DNA from 4 places in the Kitasatospora sp. NPDC058243 genome. Region 4 is predicted to be linked to each of the others. Evidence: riboswitches for the same ligand, from Rfam matches in the RefSeq annotation. Region 4 holds a riboswitch; each other region holds the start of a gene.

Region 1 (4,955 bases), on a different contig from region 4:
AGGTCGACGTAGTCCAGGACGAAGATCCGGTCGTTCCTGACCGCCGAGACGCCGGCCAGCGGCGGGAAGGACTTCAGGAAGGCGCGCTTGGCGTCGGCGCCGGTCTCGCCGTAGTTGTTGATCAGGATCACCTCGGGGTCGCGCTGCACCACGCTCTCCCAGCCGACGGTGACCCAGGTGTCCGCGAGGTCGCCCATCACGTTGGCCCCGCTGGCCTTGGCGATGATCTCGTCGGCCGCGGCGAACTTCCCGGCGGTGTACGGCTTGTCCTGCCCGCTGTCGTACAGGAACACGGACGGCCGGCGCTCGGGCTGCGGGGCGGCGGCGACCTGCGCCTTGAAACCGGCGACCAGCTTGTCCGCCCGGTCGCGGACGTCGAAGATCTCGCCGAGGTTGGCCAGGTCGGTGTAGAGCGCGTCCAGCGGGGACATCACACCGCGCTCGGTGCCCTTGCCGCTGCGGCAGGACTCGCTGAGCACGTACGAGGCGATGCCGAGGTCCCCCAGCGCCTGCGGGGTGAAGCCGCGGCCCTCGTCGAAGCCGTAGTGCCAGCCGGCGAAGACCAGGTCGGCCTTGGCGCCCAGCACGATCTCCTTGGTGATCTCCTTCTTGGAGAGCCACGCGGTCTGCTGGTAGCCGTCCTTCCAGGCGACTTGGTCGACCCGGCCCTTGTCGTCGGGCATCACGTAGCCGGCCATCCGGTCGGCCAGGCCGAGGGCGAGCATCAGCTCGGTGATGCCGACGTCGTTGGTCACCGTCCGGGCGGGCTTCTGCGGGAAGGTGAGCTTGGTGCCGCAGTTCTCCACGGTCACCGGGTAGTGGGCGGAGGCGGCGGTGGCGTCGCCGCTCGGGGCGATCTCGGCGCCGCAGGCGGTGAGCCCGAGGGTGAGCAGGGCGGTGATGGCAACGGCCTTGGTGCGCACGGGGGTTCCTTCGGGGGGTGGGTCAGATCCGGTCGAAGAGCAGTTGGACGGCGCCGGTCACCGGGTGCCGGACGGGGGTGGCCCGGACGCCGAACACCTCGGCCAGCAGGGCGGGTCGGAGCACCTCGGCGGGCGGCCCCGAGGCGACGATCCGGCCGGCCCGCAGCACGTACAGCAGGTCGCAGTGGCCGGCCGCCAGGTTGAGGTCGTGCAGCGCGGTGAGCACCGTCGGGCCGGCCTCCCGGACCAGCGCCAGCACGTCCAACTGGTGGGCGATGTCCAGGTGGTTGGTGGGCTCGTCCAGCACCAGCAGCCGGGGCTCCTGGACCAGCGCGCGGGCGATCAGCACCCGCTGCTTCTCGCCGCCGGACAGGCTCAGGAAGCCCCGCCCGGCCAACTGCTCGGCGCCGACCTTGCGCAGCGCCTCGGTGCAGCGGGCGTGGTCGTCCGCGCCCGGGCCGCCCAGGCCGCGCCGGTGCGGCAGCCGGCCCATGGCGACCACCTCGGCCACCGTGAAGTCGAACTCGGCGGAGTGCTCCTGGGGGAGCGCGGCCACCCGCCGGGCGGCCTCGCGCGCGGTCAGCGCGTGCAGGTCCGTGCCGTCCAGCAGGACGGCCCCGGCGGCCGGCCGCAACGCCCGGTAGACGCAGCGCAGCAGCGTCGACTTGCCGCTGCCGTTCGGTCCGATCAGCCCGACCACCTGCCCGGCGGCGGCGTCCAGGGCGACGTCGTGGACCAGCCGGGCACCGGCCAGCTCGACCGAGACGGAGTCCAGGGCGAGATCCATCAGCGGCCTCCGAAGGAATAGCCGCGACGGCGCATCAGCAGCAGGAAACAGGGCACCCCGAGCACCGCGGTGACCACCCCGACCGGCAGTTCGGCGGGCGCCAGCAGGGTGCGCGAGACGATGTCCACCCAGACCAGCAGCAGCGCCCCGGCGAGCGGCGCGACCAGCAGCACCCGGCGGTGCCCGGCGCCGACCAGCATCCGGGCCAGGTGCGGCACCATCAGCCCGACGAAGCCGATCGCCCCGCTGACGGCCACCACCGTGCCGGTGACGGCGGCGGTCACCACGAACAGCTCGCGGCGCAGCCGGTCCGGGTCCACGCCCAGCGAGGCGGCCGTCTCGTCGCCCATGGCGAGCGCGTCCAGCCGGCCGGCGGCGCAGGCCAGGTACGCCAGGCCGGCCAGCACGGTGGTGGCGGCGATCGGCACCGAGCCCCAGGTGGCGCCGCCGAGGCTGCCGAGCAGCCACATCATGGCGTCCCTGGCGGCCTCGCCGCGGGCGGCCGCGAAGACCATCAGCGCGGTGACGGCGGAGAAGCCGTAGGAGAGCGCGGTGCCGGTGAGCACCAGCCGCAGCGGGGTGAGCCCGTAGGCCGTCCGCGCCGCGAGGTAGACCAGCACCATGGCGACCAGCGCGGAGCCGAACGCGGAGGCCGAGATCGCCCACACCCCGAGCGAGGCGAAGGCGCCGAGCAGCAGCACCGCGTTGGCGCCGACGGCCGCGCCGGAGGAGATGCCGAGCACGAACGGGTCGGCCAGCGCGTTGCGCACCAGGGCCTGGACGGCGACCCCGGTGGCGGCCAGCCCGGCGCCGACCACGGCGGCCAGCACGGCACGTGGCAGCCGGATCTCCCAGACGATCGCGTAGGCGGCGGCCTCGTCCGCCTCCAGCCGTCCGCCCGTCAGCCCGGCGGCCAGCAGCCGCAGGACGCGGGGCAGGCCGATCCCGGAGGCGCCCAGCGCCACGCCGCAGAGCAGCGAGAGCAGCAGGGCGGCGGCCAGGCCGACGGCGAGCGGGAGGGCGGGTATTCGGCGGGCGGGCGGGCTCGTTGCGCCACTGCCCGCGGCTGCGGTGCTGCTCACGGTGCGCCTTGCCTCGGGCCGCGGGTGCGCGGGGGCGGCACCGGTCGGGCGCGGGCCCGGGCGCCATCCCCTCGCAGTCCACGGCGAGTTGTCGGGAGTTCAGCGGCCGGGGGCGATCGGGCTGGCGCGGCCCAGGGGGCCGTGCTCACCGTTGCGGGTCAGCGCCGGATTCACACCGGACTTCCCCCTCGGACGCCCTGGCAGCATAACAGCCACTCAGGCTAGGCAACCCTTACCGGGCTCGGGTGGGGCGTGAACGCACGACCGCCCCCGTCCGGGCTCGCGGACGGGGGCGGTCGGGTGGCGACGCGTCAGGCTCAGGCCTGCTTGGTCTCCCAGAAGATCTTGTCGACCTCGGCGATCAGGTCCAGCAGGGCCTGGCCGGTGGCGGGGTCGGTGGACGCCTTGGCGGCCGAGGCGGCCTTCAGGGTGTCGTTGATCAGCTGGTGCAGCTGCGGGTACTTCTCGAAGTGCGGGGCCTTGAAGTAGTCGCTCCACAGCACCGAGATGTGGTGCTTGACGGCCTCGGCACGCTGCTCCTTGATGATCAGGGCGCGGGTGCGGAAAGCCGGGTCCTCGTTGGCCTGGTACTTCTCCTGGGTGCCCTTGACCGACTCGGCCTCGATCCGGGCCTGCGCCGGGTCGTACACGCCGCAGGGCAGGTCACAGTGGGCGTGGGCGGTGGCGCGCGGTGCAAACAGACGAGAGAACATGGGAGTCCTTCCTTAGATCGTCTTCCCGCGCCCGAGATTACCCTTCCGCCCCCGGGGTTTCGCGATCGGGCGGTGGGCCTAGGGCAAAAGGCGGACCCGGAACCGGGGTAATCCGGACATCGAACGGATCGAACGGGGTGACGGTCCGTACGGCAGACTGGGACCGGTCGGTCCGGGAGGAGGAGTCGTGGCGCGGAGCACGGAACCGGCGGGCACGGAACCCCGGGGGCGGGGCGGCGGCGCGGTGCCGTTCGGGCTGGTCGACGTGGCGGGCCCGTCGATGGTCCCGACCCTGCGCGAGGGCGACCAGTTGCTGGTGCGCTACGGCGCGCCGATCCGGCCCGGCGCGGTGGTGCTCTTCCGGCACCCCTTCCAGCAGGACCTGCTGGTGGTGAAGCGGGCCGCCGAGCGGCGTCCGAGGGGCTGGTGGCTGTTGTCCGACAACCGGCCGGTGGACAGCGACAGCCGCAGCTACGGCCCGGTCCCGGACGAACTGGTGCTCGGCCGGGTGCTGCTGAGGCTGCGCCCGCGCCCGGCCTGGCTGGCGCCGGGGCGGCGGCTGGAGCGGCTGCTGCTGAGCACCCGGCTGGCCCGGGTGCCGGGCCTGGCCCGCCGCCTGGGCGTCTGGGCGGAGCAGCTCTGACCCCCTGGGCCCTGCCGGGGACCTAGCCGGCGGCGCCGAGTGCCGCGGCCTCGGCCTCCTGGCGCTTGCGGGCCCGGTACGCGGCGACGTTGGCGCGGGTCGCGCAGCGGTCCGAGCAGTAGCGGCGGGAGCGGTTGGTCGAGGTGTCCAGGTAGGCGTTGCGGCAGGGCGCGGCCTGGCAGATGCCGAGCCGGTCGGCGCCCAGCTCGGTCAGGTGGACGGCCAGGCCCATGCAGGCGACCGCGCTGAAGTGCGCGGTGGCGGTCGGCGAGTTGTCGGCCAGGTGCAGGTGCCAGCGCGGCCGGCCGGCGTCGTCCAGGTAGTCGTGCCCGGAGACCAGCGGGCTGACCGGGTACTCCATCAGCAGGCTGTTCAGCAGGTCGACGCCCCGGATCTCGTCGCCCTCGGCGGCGGCCTCGAAGACCCCGCGCAGCCTGGTCCGCACCGCCCGCAGCCGGGGCAGGTCGGACTCGTCGGCCTGTGCGGCGGCCCGCGAGGAGTCGGAGAACAGGCCGCGCACCGCGTCCACGGACGTCAGCGTGTCGGTGCCGCGTTCGGGCTCCTCGGTGTTCACCAGCCGAACGGCGAGATCGGCGTACGAGGCGAGCTCCACGGAGGTCCTTCCAAAAGGTCGGTAACGGGCTGATTGCGTCCAGCCTATTACCTGGGTGGGGAAAACGTCGGCGCCCGGCAGGAGCAGCCTGCCGGGCGCCGGTCGGTACGGTTCTACAGCACCTTGGAGAGGAAGGCGCGGGTGCGCTCGTGCCGGGGGTCGGTGAGCACCTCGCGGGGGTTGCCGGACTCGAC
Region 2 (4,955 bases), on a different contig from region 4:
TGCCGCCCGCTCCGGCTCCTGTCTCCGCGCCCGCTCCGGCCGCACCCGCGCCCGCGCCCAGTGCGCCGGTCCCCGTCGGGGCCACCGGGCACTTCGTGCTGCCCTCCGGCGCGCCCGTGCAACTCCCCGCCCACCCGCCGCAGCGGCACGCGCCCGCCAGTCCGATCGCCGTCCTGCTGATCGGCCCGGCCGGGGCGGGCAAGACCACCGTCGCCCGGTACTGGGCCGAGCGCCGGCCCAGCCCGACTGCGCACATCAGCCTGGACGACGTCCGCGAGTGGGTGCAGTCCGGCTTCGCCAACCCGCAGTCCGGCTGGAACAACGCCTCCGAGGCGCAGTACCGGCTGGCCCGCCGCACCTGCGGCTTCGCCTGCCGCAACTACCTCGCCAACGGCATCTCCTGCATCATCGACGACGCCGTCTTCCCGGACCGCCCGGCCATCGGCCTCGGCGGCTGGAAGCGGCACATCGGCCCCGGCATGATCCCGGTCGTGCTGCTGCCCAGCCTGGACTCCGTGCTGCACCGCAACGCCCGGCGCGGCGGCACCCGGCGGCTCGGTGACGAGGAGGTGGCGCGGATCCACGGCCGGATGGCCGGCTGGTACAACTCCGGGCTGCCGATCATCGACAACTCGTACCTGGACGTGGCCGGCACCGCCGCCGAGCTGGACCGCGTCATCCTGGCCCGGCTGATGGGCATGCCGGTCCGCTGACCTGCGACGATCCGGTGCTGTCGGCGCCGACTGCGATGATGTGCAGGTCCTGTCGAACCACCCCGGGGGAGCTGACGCCCGTGCCGGAAGGCCACATCATCCACCGCCTCGCCGCCGAGAACCGGAAGGCCTTCGGCGGCCGCCCGGTCGAGGTGTCCAGCCCGCAGGGCCGGTTCGCCGACGAGGCCAAGGCCATCGACGGGCAGCTGCTCACCGCGGCCGAAGCCGTCGGCAAGCACCTGTTCCTCGGCTTCGAGGAGGGCGGCTGGGTGCACGTCCACCTCGGCCTCTACGGCGGCTTCGCCTTCGGCACCGGGCCCGCGCCCGAGCCGGTCGGCCTGGTCCGGCTGCGGCTGGCCAACGACGACGGCTACGCCGACCTGCGCGGCCCCAACACCTGCGCGCTGGTCACCGGCGCGGAGAAGGCCGCCGTCGCCGCCCGGCTGGGCCCCGACCCGCTGCGCGCCGACGCCGACCCGCAGGCCGCCTGGCGCCGGATATCGGCCAGCCGGACGACCGTCGCCGCGCTGCTGATGGACCAGAAGGTGCTGGCCGGGGTGGGCAACGTCTACCGGGCCGAGGTGCTGTTCCGCCACGGGATCAACCCGCACCGCGCCGGCCGCGACCTCACCCGGGGCGAGTGGGACGCGATCTGGGCCGACCTGGTCGCCCTGATGCACGAGGGCGTCGGCGCGGGCCGGATCGACACCGTCCGCCCCGAGCACACCCCCGAGGCGATGGGCCGCCCGCCGCGCGTCGACGACCACGGCGGCGAGGTGTACGTCTACCGGCGGGCCGCGATGCCCTGCCTGGTCTGCGGCACCGACGTCCGGACGGAGCAGCACGCCGCGCGCAACCTCTTCTGGTGCCCCGCCTGCCAGGCGGCCTGACCAGGCACTGTCCAGTCGGTCAGCCGACGGCCGCGGTGGGCTCGTGGTGTTCGGCGGCGGCGCACGCGTCGAGGAGGGGGCGCATGGCCTCGTCCACGAGCCGGTAGCGCACGACCCGCCCGTCCTTGTCCCCGGTGACCACGCCCGCGGTGCGGAGCAGCCGCAGGGCCTGGGACACGGCGGGGTCGCGCATGCCGGTGGCGACGGCGAGGTCGGAGACGGCGAGCGGGCCGGCCCGGTGGAGGGCGAGCAGGAGGGCGAGCCGCCCGGGGTCGGCGAGCAGGGAGAACCGCTCGGCCCAGGTGCGGACGTGCGCGGGGTCGCCGATCGCGGCGATGGCCTCGCAGACCCGGTGTCCGTCGATGGTGCGGTGGCCCGCGCGGTCGGCCGGTACGAGATGCATGCGCACATTGTTGCAGGAGGGGGCCTGTGATCCTGGACACCTGCGCAGGTGCGCAGCCTTGCAAGGGTGGGTCCTGACCCCTACGGTGTTCCCCGCCGTGGTGCTCGGGAAGACCGGTGACGGATCCTCAGGGGTCCCAGTCCGGAGCGGCCCTCGCCACTGTGATCGGGCCATCGTGATCGTCGACGATGGAGAGACGTCCGTACCCACGACGCCACTGGGAGCCTCGCGCACCTGGGAAGGCGGGTACGGGACCCCCGTAAGCCAGGAGACCGGCCACGGCATCTCACGAAGTGTTTCCACGAGGTGCTGGAGCGTGACCCGAATGACCCTGCCCGAAACCGCCGCCGCCGAGGCGCCGGCGACACCGTCCGTGCTGCCCACGTTCCGCTGGAAGCGCGAGGACACCGTTCGCACGGCCGGGCTGATGGGGGTGATCCTGGCCATGCACGTGGTGGCGTTCGGGACGCTCATCTTCCTGGTCGCGCCCCACAACTACGCGGTCGGCACCCAGGTCTTCGGCGTGGGCCTGGGGATCACCGCGTACACCCTCGGCATGCGGCACGCCTTCGACGCCGACCACATCGCGGTGATCGACAACACCACCCGCAAGCTGATGGCGGACGGCAAGCGGCCGGTCTCGGTCGGCTTCTGGTTCGCCCTCGGGCACTCCTCGATGGTGGTGCTGATGGCCGCCCTGGTGGCGGGCGGCGCGCAGCTGGCCAGCACGCTGATGGACGACGACTCGACCACCCACAAGTGGCTCGGGATGGTCGGCACGACGGCCTCCGGCGCGTTCCTCTACCTGATCGGCGCGCTCAACCTGGCCGCGCTGCTCGGCATCCTCAAGGTGTTCCGGGCGATGCGGGCCGGGTCGTACGACGAGGCGCAGCTGGAGGAGCACCTCAACTCGCGGGGCTTCATGGCCCGGGTGCTGAACCGGGCGACCCGCTCGATCACCCGGCCCGGGCAGATGTTCCCGGTGGGCATGGTGCTGGGGCTGGGCTTCGACACCGCGACCGAGGTCACCCTGATGGTGATGGCCGGGTCGGGCGCGGCGGCCGGGTTGCCCTGGTACGCGATCGTCTGCCTGCCGCTGCTGTTCGCGGCCGGGATGAGCCTGTTCGACACCCTGGACGGGACGTTCATGAACTTCGCGTACCAGTGGGCCTTCGCCAACCCGGTCCGGAAGGTCTACTACAACCTGACGATCACCGGGCTGTCGATCGCGGTGGCCTTCGTCATCGGCACCATCGAGCTGGTCGGCGTGCTGCACGAGAAGCTCGATCTGACCGACCCGGTCACCGGCTGGATCGCGGGCATCTCGCTGGACAACGTCGGCTACGCGATCGCCGGGCTGTTCGTGGTGGTCTGGGCCGCGGCGATCGCCTACTGGAAGCTGGCCCGGGTGGAGAAGCGCTGGGTGGCCGCCGAGTAGTGACGGCTGCGAGCGGCGACGGCTGCGAGCAGCGACGGCGCCTCCCCTGGGATCCCGGGGGAGGCGCCGTTTCGTCGCTGCGGGGCGGTACGGGTCGCTGCCGGTCGGCGTTCCGTCGGTGCGGGGTTCAGTTCGGGCGGGCGGGGTTCAGCGCTCTTCGCGGAAGTCGACGTGCCGGCGCGCGACCGGGTCGTACTTGCGCAGGACCATCCGGTCCGGGTCGTTGCGGCGGTTCTTGCGGGTCACGTACGTGTAGCCGGTGCCGGCGGTGGAGCGGAGCTTGATGACGGGGCGCAGTTCACTACGGGCCATGGGTGTCCTCCCGGGTTGGCGGGTTGGCGGGTTGGCGGGTTGGCGGGTTGGCGGGGTGTTCGGGGCTGGGGCGAAACCGTACACCGAAATGGAAGTCATTTTCATCTGGTGTAACGTGAGCTCCGTCCTGCCCATTCCCGGACGTCAGGGAGCACCCATGTCCGCCCACTGCCAACTCACCGGCCGCAAGCCCGGATTCGGCAACGCGATCTCGCACTCGCACCGCCGCACCCGCCGCCGCTTCGACCCCAACATCCAGCACAAGCGCTACTGGCTGCCCGGCGAGGGCCGGTACGTCCGGCTCACCCTCAGCGCCAAGGGCATCCGCACCATCGACACGATCGGCATCGAGGCCGCCGTCGCCCGCATCCGCGCCCGAGGGGGGAAGGTCTGATGGCCAAGCAGAGCAAGATCGCCAAGAACGAGCAGCGCCGCGCCGTCGTGGCCCGGTACGCCGAGCGCCGCGCCGAGCTCAAGCGGATCATCGCCCACCCCGGCACCGCCCCCGCCGAACGCGCCGCCGCCCAGGCCGAACTCGCCCGCCAGCCCCGCGACGCCAGCGCCACCCGGATCCGCAACCGCGACGCCGTCGACGGCCGCCCCCGCGGCTACCTGCGCGCCTTCGGCCTCTCCCGGGTCAACCTCCGCGTCCACGCCCACGCCGGCCACCTGCCCGGCGTCCGCAAGGCCAGCTGGTGAGCGGCGTGGACGGGATCAAGCTGCCCGTGGTGGTCGTCGCCGGCCTGCACGCCGCCGAACGCCGCGCCACCGTCCGGGAGTTGGCCGCGGCCGCGGTGGACGCGGTGGTCCTCCACCACGACCTGCGGGAGGCCTCGCAGGGCGTCGTCCACCGCGAACTGCGCGACGCGGGAGGCGGGTTCGACGCCGCCGACGTCCCGCTGGTGAACGACTGCCCCTGCTGCGCCCTGCGCGAGGACCTGCTGCCGCGACTGCTGCGGATCGCCGACGAAGGCCGGTACGGACTCGCGATCGTCGAACTGTGGGGCGGCAGCGACCCGCACCCGGCCGTCGAGGTGATCGCCGGGGGAGAGGCGGACGGCCGCCACCTGGAGGACGCCGTCGAACTCGCGGGCGTGGTCACGGCCGTCGACCCGGACCGGCTGATCGGCGAACTCTCCGTCTCCGACGACCTGGTGGACCACGGCGAGCACACCGCCCGCCAGGACCAGCGGACCCGC
Region 3 (4,955 bases), on a different contig from region 4:
GTGCCCAGGATCGCGAGGGAGTGCCCGAAGCTGTGGAACAGCGGCAGCGGCCACAGCAGCCGGTCCTCGGAGGAGAGCCCGAAGAGCGGCGCGTAGCAGGCCGCCACCGACCACAGTGCGCTGCGCTGTGTGGAGAGCACGCCCTTGGGGCGGTGGGTGGTCCCGGAGGTGTAGAGCAGCCAGGCCGGATCGTCGAGCCCCAGGTCGTCGGGGGCCGCGGGCCCGTCCCCGGTCGAGGCCGCAGCCTCGAAGAGGACGGTGCCGTCGGGGGCGTTCGAGGGGATCGGGCCCGCCCCGGTGAGCACGGTGTGCAGGCCGCGGTACGCGGCGCCGAGGCGGTGCAGCTGCGCGAGGTGCGCGGGGTCGGTGATGATGGCCGAGGCGCCGCTGTCCCGCAGGTAGTAGTCGAGTTCGTCGTCGGAGGAGCGGGGGTTGAGCAGGACACCGACCGCCCCCGCCCGCAGCACGGCGAGGCAACCCTCCACCAGCTCCACGCAGTTGCCCAGGCAGAGCGCCACCCGATCCCCGCGCCGGACCCCCGCCCGCACGAGCGACCCGGCCAACCGCCCGGTCCGCCGCTCCAACTCGGCGTAGCTGACGCCGCGCGAGAAGTCGTGGAACGCGACCCGCTCCGCCGACCGTTCGGTGTGCCTCTTCAGCAACTCCGGCAGCGGCCGCACCAGATCGTCATACCGCAGTTCACCACTCACGCCCCGGCTCCGACCTCTCGCCACTCGCGACCCACTCCCCCGTCGATCCCCTCCGTACCCAGTAACACGCGGGCACAGACCGAGTCCTGCGGACTCGCCGCAGCTGCGCTTGCGGCCGCCGAGGAACCGCGGCACTTCGAGGCAGCAATCAGGCCTCTGACCTGCGGAAACAGCAGCTCTCCAGCCCGGGAGGGCGCGAGGGCACAGCGCCGTGGACTTTGAGCGCTGCCCCCGATACCGCCCTCCCCGTCCGGCGCCCGTGTCAGGCTGGGGGAATGCTCTCCGACTCCGCCGCCCCCAACGCCTGGCACACCCCGGCCGAACTGGCGCCGCTCGACGGCAACGAGGCCTTCCGCGGCACCGATGCCGGGACGGTGCTGGACTTCTGGCGCTACGCGATGCCCGACTTGCGAACCAACACCACCCGGGGCCTGCTCGCGGAATTCCTGGTCCACCGCGCCGTCGGCGCTGTGGCACGCAACATGGAATGGGACAGCTTCGATGTCCTGACGCCTGACGGGCTCAGGATCGAGGTCAAGACCAGCGCCTACCTCCAAGCCTGGGGGCAGCGTCAGCTGTCGGAGATTCGCTTCTCCCGGCTGCGCGGACGCACCTGGACTCCCGAGGACGGTGACGCCGCAGAGCAGTCCTACAACGCGGATGTCTACGTCTTCGCCCTCCATATCGCGCTCACCCACGCCGACTACGACCCGCTCGACATCGGCCAGTGGCGCTTCTACGTTGCTTCCCGTGCTCTCGTGGAGGCCACCGGACAGGCCAGCCTGGGCCTTGCTTCCGTACGCCGGCTGTGTGGCGAACCCGTCGACTACGAGGAGCTCGCGGTCCGGATCTCGGCCTGCTCCCTCCAGTCACCCTCAACTGGCGGAGCCACCGAAGCTGCCACCGCCACTGCGTGACAGCGCGCTGGAAAGCCGGCAGGCCGAACACACACCTCCGTCAAGGCGCTGCCGCTGCCGGCGCTTCGCGTGGCCGGTGGGCGTCCTTGAGCCGGTCAGCACCGACCTGACCACGCCTGATACCTTGCCATCGCCGTGGTGTACGGGAAACCGGTCTGAGTCCGGTGCGGCCCTCGCCACTGTTGCCGCGGAGTTCCGCGGCCCTCGCTGACCGGCTTTTCCAGCGGTCAGGGCCACTGGGCGGGCTGGAAGAGCCGTCCGGGAAGGTCGGCTGCGGCGTGTTGATGCGGAAGCCAGGAGACCGGCCACGGCGCGACATGTTCCACGAGGGTTTTGGAGAACACGTGCCCAGCGGTCTGCTGTATCCGTTTCGATCGATATGTTCCGTTCGTCCCACAGGTCCGATACGTGTCGGCCGGGTGGTCGCGGCCGTCCTGTTCACCGGCGCGCTCGGGGCTTGCACCGGCGCCCCCGCGCCCGCCACGTCCGGCGGGGCGGCCGGAAGTGCCGCGCCGGTGAGCGTGGACAACTGCGGGACGACCGTGACGGTCGGCGCGCCGCCCGCCCGGCTGGTGACGCTCAACGAGGGTGCCACCGAGGTGGCCCTGTCCCTCGGCCTGCAGTCCCGCATGGCCGGTACCGCCTACCTCGACGATTCCGTCCCGGAGAAGTGGAAGGCGGCCTACGACTCCGTCCCGGTGCTCTCCAAGGACTACCCGACGAAGGAGAAGCTCCTCGCGGCCCGTCCCGACTTCCTGTACGCCTCCTACTCCAGCGCGTTCACCGACAAGGTCGCGGGCAGCCGGGACGAGCTGCGCGGCCAGGGCATCCCGTCGTACCTGTCCCCGTTCGGCTGCTCGGACAAGAGCCAGGTGCCGCCGACGACCTGGCAGGCGGTGTGGGGTGAACTGAACGACGTCGCCGAGGTCTTCGGTGTCACGGAGCGGGCCGCCGCGATCCAGCAGCAGCAGGAGCAGCAGCTCGCCCAGTTCACGGCGACGGCCGCGGGCAAGGGTCTGAAGGTCCTGTGGTACGACTCGGACACCAAGTCGCCGTTCGTCGGTGCCGGCCACGGCGGACCTCAGCTCGTGCTCGATGCCGTGGGCGCCCGCAACGTCTTCGGGGACCTGCCCGGTGGCTGGCAGAACGTGAGCTGGGAGAAGGTCGTCGCGGCGGACCCGGACGCCATCGTGGTCGCGGACGCTGGCTGGGACACCGCCCAGTCCAAGATCGACTACTTGGAGAACGACCCGGTGCTGAGCAAGCTCACCGCCGTGCAGCGCAAGGCTTTCGTGGTGGTGCCGTTCTCGGAGTCGACTCCCGGCGTGCGGCTCGCCGACGGTGCCGCCCGGGTGTCCGCAGGGCTGGGCCAGCTGCACCCGGGTTCATGACCACCGAACCCCGCCCCGTCGTGCGGCCCTCCGGTCCGGGCCGCGCGACGGCGGCCCTGGCCATCGGTGCGGCCCTGCTGCTGACCACCGTGCTCCTCGGCCTGGCCGTGGGCTCGCAACCCGAGCCGGTCCGGACGGTGATCGATGTCGTGGCGCGCCGTCTCGGGCTGGGCGGCCAGCACGTCACGCTGCTGGACGACCAGATCGTCTGGCAGTTGCGGCTGCCCCGGGTTCTGGGAGCGGCTGCCACCGGCGCAGGCCTCGCGGTCTGCGGCGCGGTGCTGCAGACGCTGACCGGGAACGACCTGGCCGATCCCTTCCTGCTCGGGATCTCCGACGGAGCCGCCGCAGGCGCGGTCACCGTGATCGTCCTCGGCGTCGGCGTGACCGGCGCCGTGGGCACCGGCGCGGTGGCGACGGCGGCCTTCGCCGGTGCCCTGCTCGCCGCCGCCGTCGTCCTGGCACTGGCCGGCGCCCGCACCCGGTCGCTACCGACCACCCGGACCGTGCTCGCCGGCATCGCGGTGGGGCAGATGTGCGGGGCCTACACCTCGTTCGTCGTGCTGGTCCTCGGGGACCGCAACGCGGCGCGCGGTGTCATGGAGTGGACGCTCGGCTCGGTCGCCGGCGTGCGCTGGCCCACCGCCGTCTTCCTGACCGCGGTCGCGCTGGTCGGCGTCACGGTCCTGGCCTCCTCGGCCCGCGACCTGGACGCCTTCGCCTTCGGCGAGACCACCGCCCGCTCCCTCGGCGTCCACGTCGAGCGCACCCGCTGGCTCCTCGTCGCCACCGCCGCGCTGGTGACCGCGTGCCTGGTCGCCAACACCGGCGTCATCGGGTTCCTCGGCCTGGTCGTACCGCACGTGGTCCGACTGGTCTGCGGCCCGCGCCACGCCCTCCTGCTGCCCGTGTCGGCACTGGTGGGTGCGTCCCTCCTGGTGGGCAGCGACATCGTGGCGCGCTCGGTCCTGCCCGACCGGGAGATCCCCGTCGGCGTCATCACGGCCGGACTCGGAGCGCCCTTCTTCGCCTGGCTGCTGTGGCGCCAGGGGCGGGCCGAGGGGGGACCGCAGTGACCGTGACGCCGCCCGCCGAGCTGCGCGCGGAGGAGCTCCGCGTGCGCATCGGCGGAGCCACGCTGCTGGACGCGGTCTCGCTCGCGTTCGCCCCCGGCCGGATCACGGGCCTGCTCGGGCCCAACGGCGCCGGGAAGACCACCCTGCTGCGCGCGGTCGCCGGACTGACCCGGCCGAGCGCGGGGCGCGTCCTCCTGGACGGAGAGGACCTCCACGCCCTCACGGCCCGCCGACGAGCACGACGGGTGGCCTTCATGGAGCAGCAGGCGGACACCCGGTTGTCACTGCCGGTCCGTCAGGTCATCGAGCTCGGACGCACGCCGTACCGCAGCCGCTGGCCCGTGCCGATGGACTCCGCCGCCGACGCCCACGAGCGGTCCGTGTTCGCCGATGCCGTTGCCGCGGCCGACGTCGGACACCTGCTCGACCGGGCCTGGCCGACGCTGTCGGGCGGCGAACGGCAACGGGTCCAGCTCGCGCGGGCGCTGGTGCAGGAGCCCGGCGTGCTCCTGCTCGACGAGCCCACCAACCACCTCGACCTGCGCCACCAACTCGGCTTCCTCGGCGCCGTGCGCGGGCTGGGCGTCACCACGGTGGCCGCGCTGCACGACCTCGAACTCGCCGCCGCCTACTGCGACGAGGTCGCCGTCCTGCTCGACGGCCGGCTGGTCGCCCACGGGCCCAGCTCCGACGTGCTCACCTCGCCCACGATCGCGCACGTCTACGGCGTCGACGTGACCGTGGAACGACACCCCCGGCACGACAGGCCGCACATCCGGTGGAACGGACTGCTCCCCGAAGGGACATCGCCATGACCCTCCCCGCCCCGGGCGCACCCGCCCGCCGCAGTGCCACGCTCCT
Region 4 (4,955 bases):
CTGGGGCATGAACAGCAACCACAACTACTGCTGCTGGCTGACCGACGGCCCGGACCCGGAGCAGTGGCCGGTGGCCGTCTTCTGCGACTTCGGTGGCGTCGACGACGGTGCGCTCGACCGTTTCGACGGCGGCTTCGCGGAGTTCGTGGCGACCGTACTCACCGGCGGCTACGCCCATGAGGACGAGTTGCTGGTGCGCCCGGACCCGGAGGAGTGGGGACCTCAACCGGCCCGGCCACTCTGGACACCCGCCTACGACTGGACCGGCAAGGACTGGGGCGCGGAGTGGGGCATCACCTGGTACCGGCCCACCGGGTCGACGGAAATGCCCTGGACCAGGTAGCGGTGATCCGCCGACCTGGCATTCGCCCCTTCGCTCGCCCGGCGGCGCCGAACGTCCCGCGCCGTCTGAACCCCGCACCGCCGGTGCCCCGGCCCCCCTTCCGGGGGGGCCGGGGCACCGGGGTGTCTCCGGAGGTCAGGGCGCGGTGACGCCCGGCTGGGCGCCGGCGCCGAAGGACCAGCCCTCGACGTCGCCGGGTGCCGGGTTGTAGCTGCCCGCGCCCAGGTTGCTGTACGACCAGGGGCCGCCGTGCTGGGCGTGCCAGTACGACCAGTAGGCGCTGCCGGTGGGGTTGGTGCAGGTCGTCGGCAGGGCGTTGATGGTGCAGACGAAGCCCGGGTAGCGCGGGTGGAAGGTGTACGCGAACCCGGCGCCGGTCAGCGCGGCCAGGCCGCTGGCGGGGTCGCCGGGTGCGCAGCCGGTCTGGATACCGCCGCCGACGGCGGTGAAGTCGACCACGACGGTGACGCCGGTGGTGCCGTCGCAGGCGGCGGCCTGCGCCTTCGGGGCCTGGACGGCGGAGACGCCGAGCAGGCCGGCGGTCAGGGCAACGGCGGCGGCGATCGAGCCGAGGGTGCGGCGGGCCGGGCGCGCGGGCGCCGGGGTGTCGGTCATCGGAGCTCTCCTCTCGGGGTCAGCGGGTGGTCAGCGGGTGGTCGCCGGGCAGGCCGGCACGGGCGCGTCCGGGCGGGCACCGGCGGCGGAGAGGGTGGCCAGCGGGGTGCCGGCCAGGCCGAGGACGGCCTGCGCGGTGGCCCGGGCGCCGGTGGCCGGGTTGAAGCCGGTCGCGTCGTAGGCGACCGCCCCCCGCACCGCCGGGTCGGTGGCGCAACCCTGCTGGAGCTTGACCAGGCTGCTCCAGCCCTTGAGTCCGGCCCCGAAGCGCCCGCCGGCCAGCAGTGCCTGCGTGGCGAGGCCGGTGGTGTTGGCGTTGGACGCGGCGGCCCCGGCGGCCGGGAAGCCGCCGTCGGCGTTCTGGTGGGCGGTCAGCCAGCCGAGCCCGGCGTTGGCCTTGGCGGTGCGGCCGGTGGCGGCGAGGGCCTGGGCGGCGAGCGCGGTGGCGTCCGGGTCGCTGGTGCAGGTGGCCTGGCCGAAGGCGACCGGGTAGCCGCCGTCCGCGCACTGGCTGTTGGCGAGGAAGTCGACGGCCGCGGCCGGGGCGCCACCGGTCGTGCGGTGCAGGGCGATCAGGGCCAGGGACTGGCCGAAGGCGTTGCTGTAGTCGCCCCACTGCGAGCGGTCGGAGAACCGGCCCTCGGCGGTCTGGAGCGAGCGCAGGCGGGCCGGCAGGTCGACGCCGCCGAAGGCCGTCGGGTTCCCGCCGCGCACCTCGACGGCGAGCAGCAGCTTGGCGGTCGCCCCGGCGTAGGCCTCGGTGGTGCCGTCGCCGAGGTAGCCGCTGATGATCTCGGGCTTGGCCAGCCAGGCGGTGGCCTTCGCGGCGGCCTGGTCGGAGCTGCGCGAGGCGGCGAAGGCCAGTACGGCGTCGATGGTCAGGCCCTGGTCGGGGTAGGCGGTCCCGTTGAAGACGGACTCGAAGTGGTCGCCGTCGACGAGCTGGCGGGCGAGCCAGCCGCCCGCGGCGGCGTCGGGGCGGATCGTCGAGGACGAGGTCGCGGCGGCAGGCGCGGCCTGGGCGGCAGCGGCCGCCGGGAGGACGGTGGCGAGGGCGAGCGCGGGTATCGCGAAGAGGCGCAGGGGGCGTCGGAACGGGGACACGGTGGGCCTTTCCGGGCCCGCACGCAGGGGCCCGGAGGGCGGCGGCAACAAGCCGGGCAGCCCTCGGAGCTCCGGCCCGCAGACCACGACGGGAGGAGGGGACGACACACCTCCGCCGCCGGGTACTCGGGCTCGCCGCCGACGTGGAGTCGGCGGCCTACCGTTGCGGGTCAGCGCCGGATTCGAACCGGACTTCCCCCAGCGGCGGAGTCACAACTTGACGGCCCATCATGGCGATACGGAAAAGATCCGGTCAAGGGTTCGTGCGTCACATCGCGCCACATCGCGCCGCGAACTGCTCGGACCGTCAGCGGTTGAGGAACTCCGGCGGGCGCTTCTCGGCGAAGGCCGCCATGCCCTCCTTCTGGTCCGCCGTGGCGAACGTGGCGTGGAACAGGCGCCGTTCGAAGCGCACGCCCTCGGCGAGCGTGGTCTCGTACGAGCGGTTGACGCTCTCCTTGAGCATGACCGCCGCCGGGGTGGACATCGCCGCGATCGTCTCGGCCACCGTCAGGGCCTCGGCCAGCAGCTGGTCCGCCGGGACGATCCGGGAGACCAGGCCGGCCCGCTCGGCCTCCTCGGCGCCCATCATCCGGCCGGTCAGGCACAGTTCCATCGCCTTCGCCTTGCCGACCGCCCGGGTCAGCCGCTGCGAACCGCCGATGCCCGGGATCACGCCGAGCTTGATCTCCGGCTGCCCGAACTTCGCGGTGTCCGCCGCCAGCAGGATGTCGCACAGCATCGCCAGCTCGCAGCCGCCGCCCAGCGCGTAGCCCGCCACCGCCGCCACCACGGGCTTGCGCAGCGCGGCGAAGCGGTCCCAGGCGGCGAACCAGTCGCCGAGGTAGGCGTCGACGAAGTCGAGGGACTGCATCTCCTTGATGTCGGCGCCGGCCGCGAAGGCCTTCTCCGAGCCGGTGATGACCAGGCAGCCGATCTCCGGGTCACGGTCGAACTCCGTTGCCGCCTGCACGACTTCGTTCATCAGGAGGGTGTTGAGCGCGTTGAGCGCCTTGGGCCGGTCGAGCGTGATCAGCCCCACCCGGCCCTTGCGCTCGACCAGGATCGTCTCGTAGCCGGTCACTTGCCGTCCTCCCTCAGGGTGGTGATGATCGCCGAGAAGTCCAGGCCGGCGCCGTCGTCGGCCTGCGCGAAGTCCGCGTACAGCTGTGCCGCCCTGCGTCCGAGTTCGGTGGGCAGGCCGGCGGCGTCGGCGGCCCCGGCGGCGAGGCCGAGGTCCTTGGCCATCAGGGCGGCGGCGAACCCGGCCGCGTAGTCGCGGTTGGCCGGGCTGGTCGGCACCGGTCCGGGGACGGGGCAGTTGGTGGTGAGCGCCCAGCACTGGCCGGAGGCGGTCGAGGCGACGTCGTAGAGGGCCTGGTGGCTGAGCCCGAGGCTCTCCCCGAGCACGAAGGCCTCGCTGACCGCGATCATCGAGATGCCCAGGATCATGTTGTTGCAGATCTTCGCGGCCTGCCCCGCACCGGGGGGTCCGCAGTGCACGACCTTGCGGCCCATCGCCTCCAGCACCGGTCGAGCCGCCTCGAAGTCCGGCTCGGCGGCTCCGACCATGAAGGTGAGGCTCGCGGCCGTGGCACCGACCACCCCGCCGGAGACCGGCGCGTCCACGGCCCGGTGCCCGGCGTGCACGGCGAGGTCGTGCGCCGCCCGGGCGTCCGCGACGTCGATCGTGGAGCAGTCGACGAAGAGCGTTCCCGGGCGGGCGGCGGGCAGCAGGTCCGCGTAGGCGGCCAGCACGTGTCGGCCGGCCGGCAGCATGCTGATGACGACGTCGGCCTCCCGCGCCACCTCGGTCGCGGACCGCGCCGGACGGACGCCGTTCTCCGTCCGGGACGCCCGCCGCAGTGCCTCGGGCGCCAGGTCGTAGCCGGTCACGGTGTGTCCGGCCGTGGCGAGGTTGGCGGCCATCGGGCCGCCCATGTTGCCGAGTCCGATGAATCCGATGACTCCGTTGGATCCGTTGAATCCGTTGAATCCGTTGCGGTGGGTCACCAGCGCTCCAGGGGTGTGGTGGGGGCCAGGCCGAGTTCCCGGTCGCCGAGCGGGGCGAAGTAGCGGGCCACCGTGGCGGGCTCGACGGCGCTCAGCGTCGACGGGTTCCACCGCGGGGAGCGGTCCTTGTCGATCACCTGGGCGCGGATCCCCTCGGCCAGGTCCGGCGTGGAGAGCGCCACACAGGAGGTCCGGTACTCCTGGTCGAGGACGGCCTCCAGCGGGCCGAGGGTGCGGGCCCGGCGCAGGGCGGCGAGGGTGGCCTTCACGGCGGCGGGCGAGTTGGCGGCGATCCGGTCCGCGGCCTCCTTGGCCTCCGGTTCGCCGCTGTCCCGCAGGCGGTCGAGGATCTCCTCCACGGTGTCGGCCCCGTAGCAGTGGTCGATCCAGGCCCGCCGACCGTCCAGCAGGCCGGCCGGTGCGGGCCCGACGTTCCGTTCGAGGGCGTCGTGCACGGGGAGTTCGGCCAGGTCGTCCAGCAGCGCGGGCAGCCGCTCGGCCGGGGCGAAGTGGTCGGCGAGGCCGCAGAGCAGCGCGTCCGCGGCGCCGACGGAGCCCGCGGTCAGGGCGAGGTGGGTACCCAGCTCGCCGGGTGCGAGGGCGAGCAGGTAAGTGCCGCCGACGTCGGGGACGAAGCCGATGCCGGCCTCGGGCATGGCGACGCGTGTGGTCTCGGTGACGATCCGGACGCTGCCGTGGGCGGAGACCCCGACCCCGCCGCCCATCACGATGCCGCTCATGAGCGCGACGTAGGGCTTGGGGTAGCGGGCGATGCGGGCGTTGAGGCGGTACTCGTCGCGCCAGAACTCCTCGACGGCGCCCGGGTCCGCGCCGGTGGCGGCGCGGTGGATGGCGACGATGTCGCCGCCGGCGCAGAAGG

What was found. A riboswitch is a leader RNA that binds a small molecule or an ion and turns the genes downstream of it on or off. The one in region 4 is predicted to bind cobalamin.
Region 1: linked by a shared signal. The riboswitch ahead of ACFVX9_RS06665 (FecCD family ABC transporter permease) and the one ahead of ACFVX9_RS09785 (peptidase) in region 4 are both predicted to bind cobalamin.
Region 2: linked by a shared signal. The riboswitch ahead of ACFVX9_RS16270 (HoxN/HupN/NixA family nickel/cobalt transporter) and the one ahead of ACFVX9_RS09785 (peptidase) in region 4 are both predicted to bind cobalamin.
Region 3: linked by a shared signal. The riboswitch ahead of ACFVX9_RS35245 (ABC transporter substrate-binding protein) and the one ahead of ACFVX9_RS09785 (peptidase) in region 4 are both predicted to bind cobalamin.

Annotation. Positions count from the first base shown of each region.
Region 1 is NZ_JBHVWW010000006.1:72,560-77,514, forward strand. Features, by position in the region: gene ACFVX9_RS06655 (ABC transporter substrate-binding protein) at 1-923, opposite strand, end outside; gene ACFVX9_RS06660 (ABC transporter ATP-binding protein) at 946-1,710, opposite strand; gene ACFVX9_RS06665 (FecCD family ABC transporter permease) at 1,710-2,792, opposite strand; cobalamin riboswitch at 2,882-3,021, opposite strand; gene sodN (superoxide dismutase, Ni) at 3,110-3,505, opposite strand; gene sodX (nickel-type superoxide dismutase maturation protease) at 3,693-4,148, shown strand; gene ACFVX9_RS06680 (CGNR zinc finger domain-containing protein) at 4,171-4,761, opposite strand; gene ACFVX9_RS06685 (amino acid ABC transporter ATP-binding protein) at 4,875-4,955, opposite strand, start outside.
Region 2 is NZ_JBHVWW010000020.1:105,477-110,431, reverse strand. Features, by position in the region: gene ACFVX9_RS16285 (AAA family ATPase) at 1-713, shown strand, start outside; gene ACFVX9_RS16280 (DNA-formamidopyrimidine glycosylase family protein) at 794-1,603, shown strand; gene ACFVX9_RS16275 (metalloregulator ArsR/SmtB family transcription factor) at 1,623-2,006, opposite strand; cobalamin riboswitch at 2,088-2,302, shown strand; gene ACFVX9_RS16270 (HoxN/HupN/NixA family nickel/cobalt transporter) at 2,332-3,444, shown strand; gene rpmG (50S ribosomal protein L33) at 3,592-3,756, opposite strand; gene rpmB (50S ribosomal protein L28) at 3,914-4,150, shown strand; gene rpsN (30S ribosomal protein S14) at 4,150-4,455, shown strand; gene ACFVX9_RS16250 (CobW family GTP-binding protein) at 4,461-4,955, shown strand, end outside.
Region 3 is NZ_JBHVWW010000082.1:23,326-28,280, forward strand. Features, by position in the region: gene ACFVX9_RS35235 (type I polyketide synthase) at 1-710, opposite strand, end outside; gene ACFVX9_RS35240 (hypothetical protein) at 986-1,627, shown strand; cobalamin riboswitch at 1,747-1,952, shown strand; gene ACFVX9_RS35245 (ABC transporter substrate-binding protein) at 2,047-3,018, shown strand; gene ACFVX9_RS35250 (FecCD family ABC transporter permease) at 3,015-4,094, shown strand; gene ACFVX9_RS35255 (ABC transporter ATP-binding protein) at 4,091-4,909, shown strand; gene ACFVX9_RS35260 (ferredoxin) at 4,906-4,955, shown strand, end outside.
Region 4 is NZ_JBHVWW010000010.1:30,232-35,186, reverse strand. Features, by position in the region: gene ACFVX9_RS09795 (hypothetical protein) at 1-343, shown strand, start outside; gene ACFVX9_RS09790 (flagellar hook-length control protein FliK) at 479-958, opposite strand; gene ACFVX9_RS09785 (peptidase) at 989-2,062, opposite strand; cobalamin riboswitch at 2,162-2,302, opposite strand; gene ACFVX9_RS09780 (enoyl-CoA hydratase) at 2,370-3,146, opposite strand; gene mmsB (3-hydroxyisobutyrate dehydrogenase) at 3,143-4,075, opposite strand; gene ACFVX9_RS09770 (enoyl-CoA hydratase/isomerase family protein) at 4,072-4,955, opposite strand, start outside.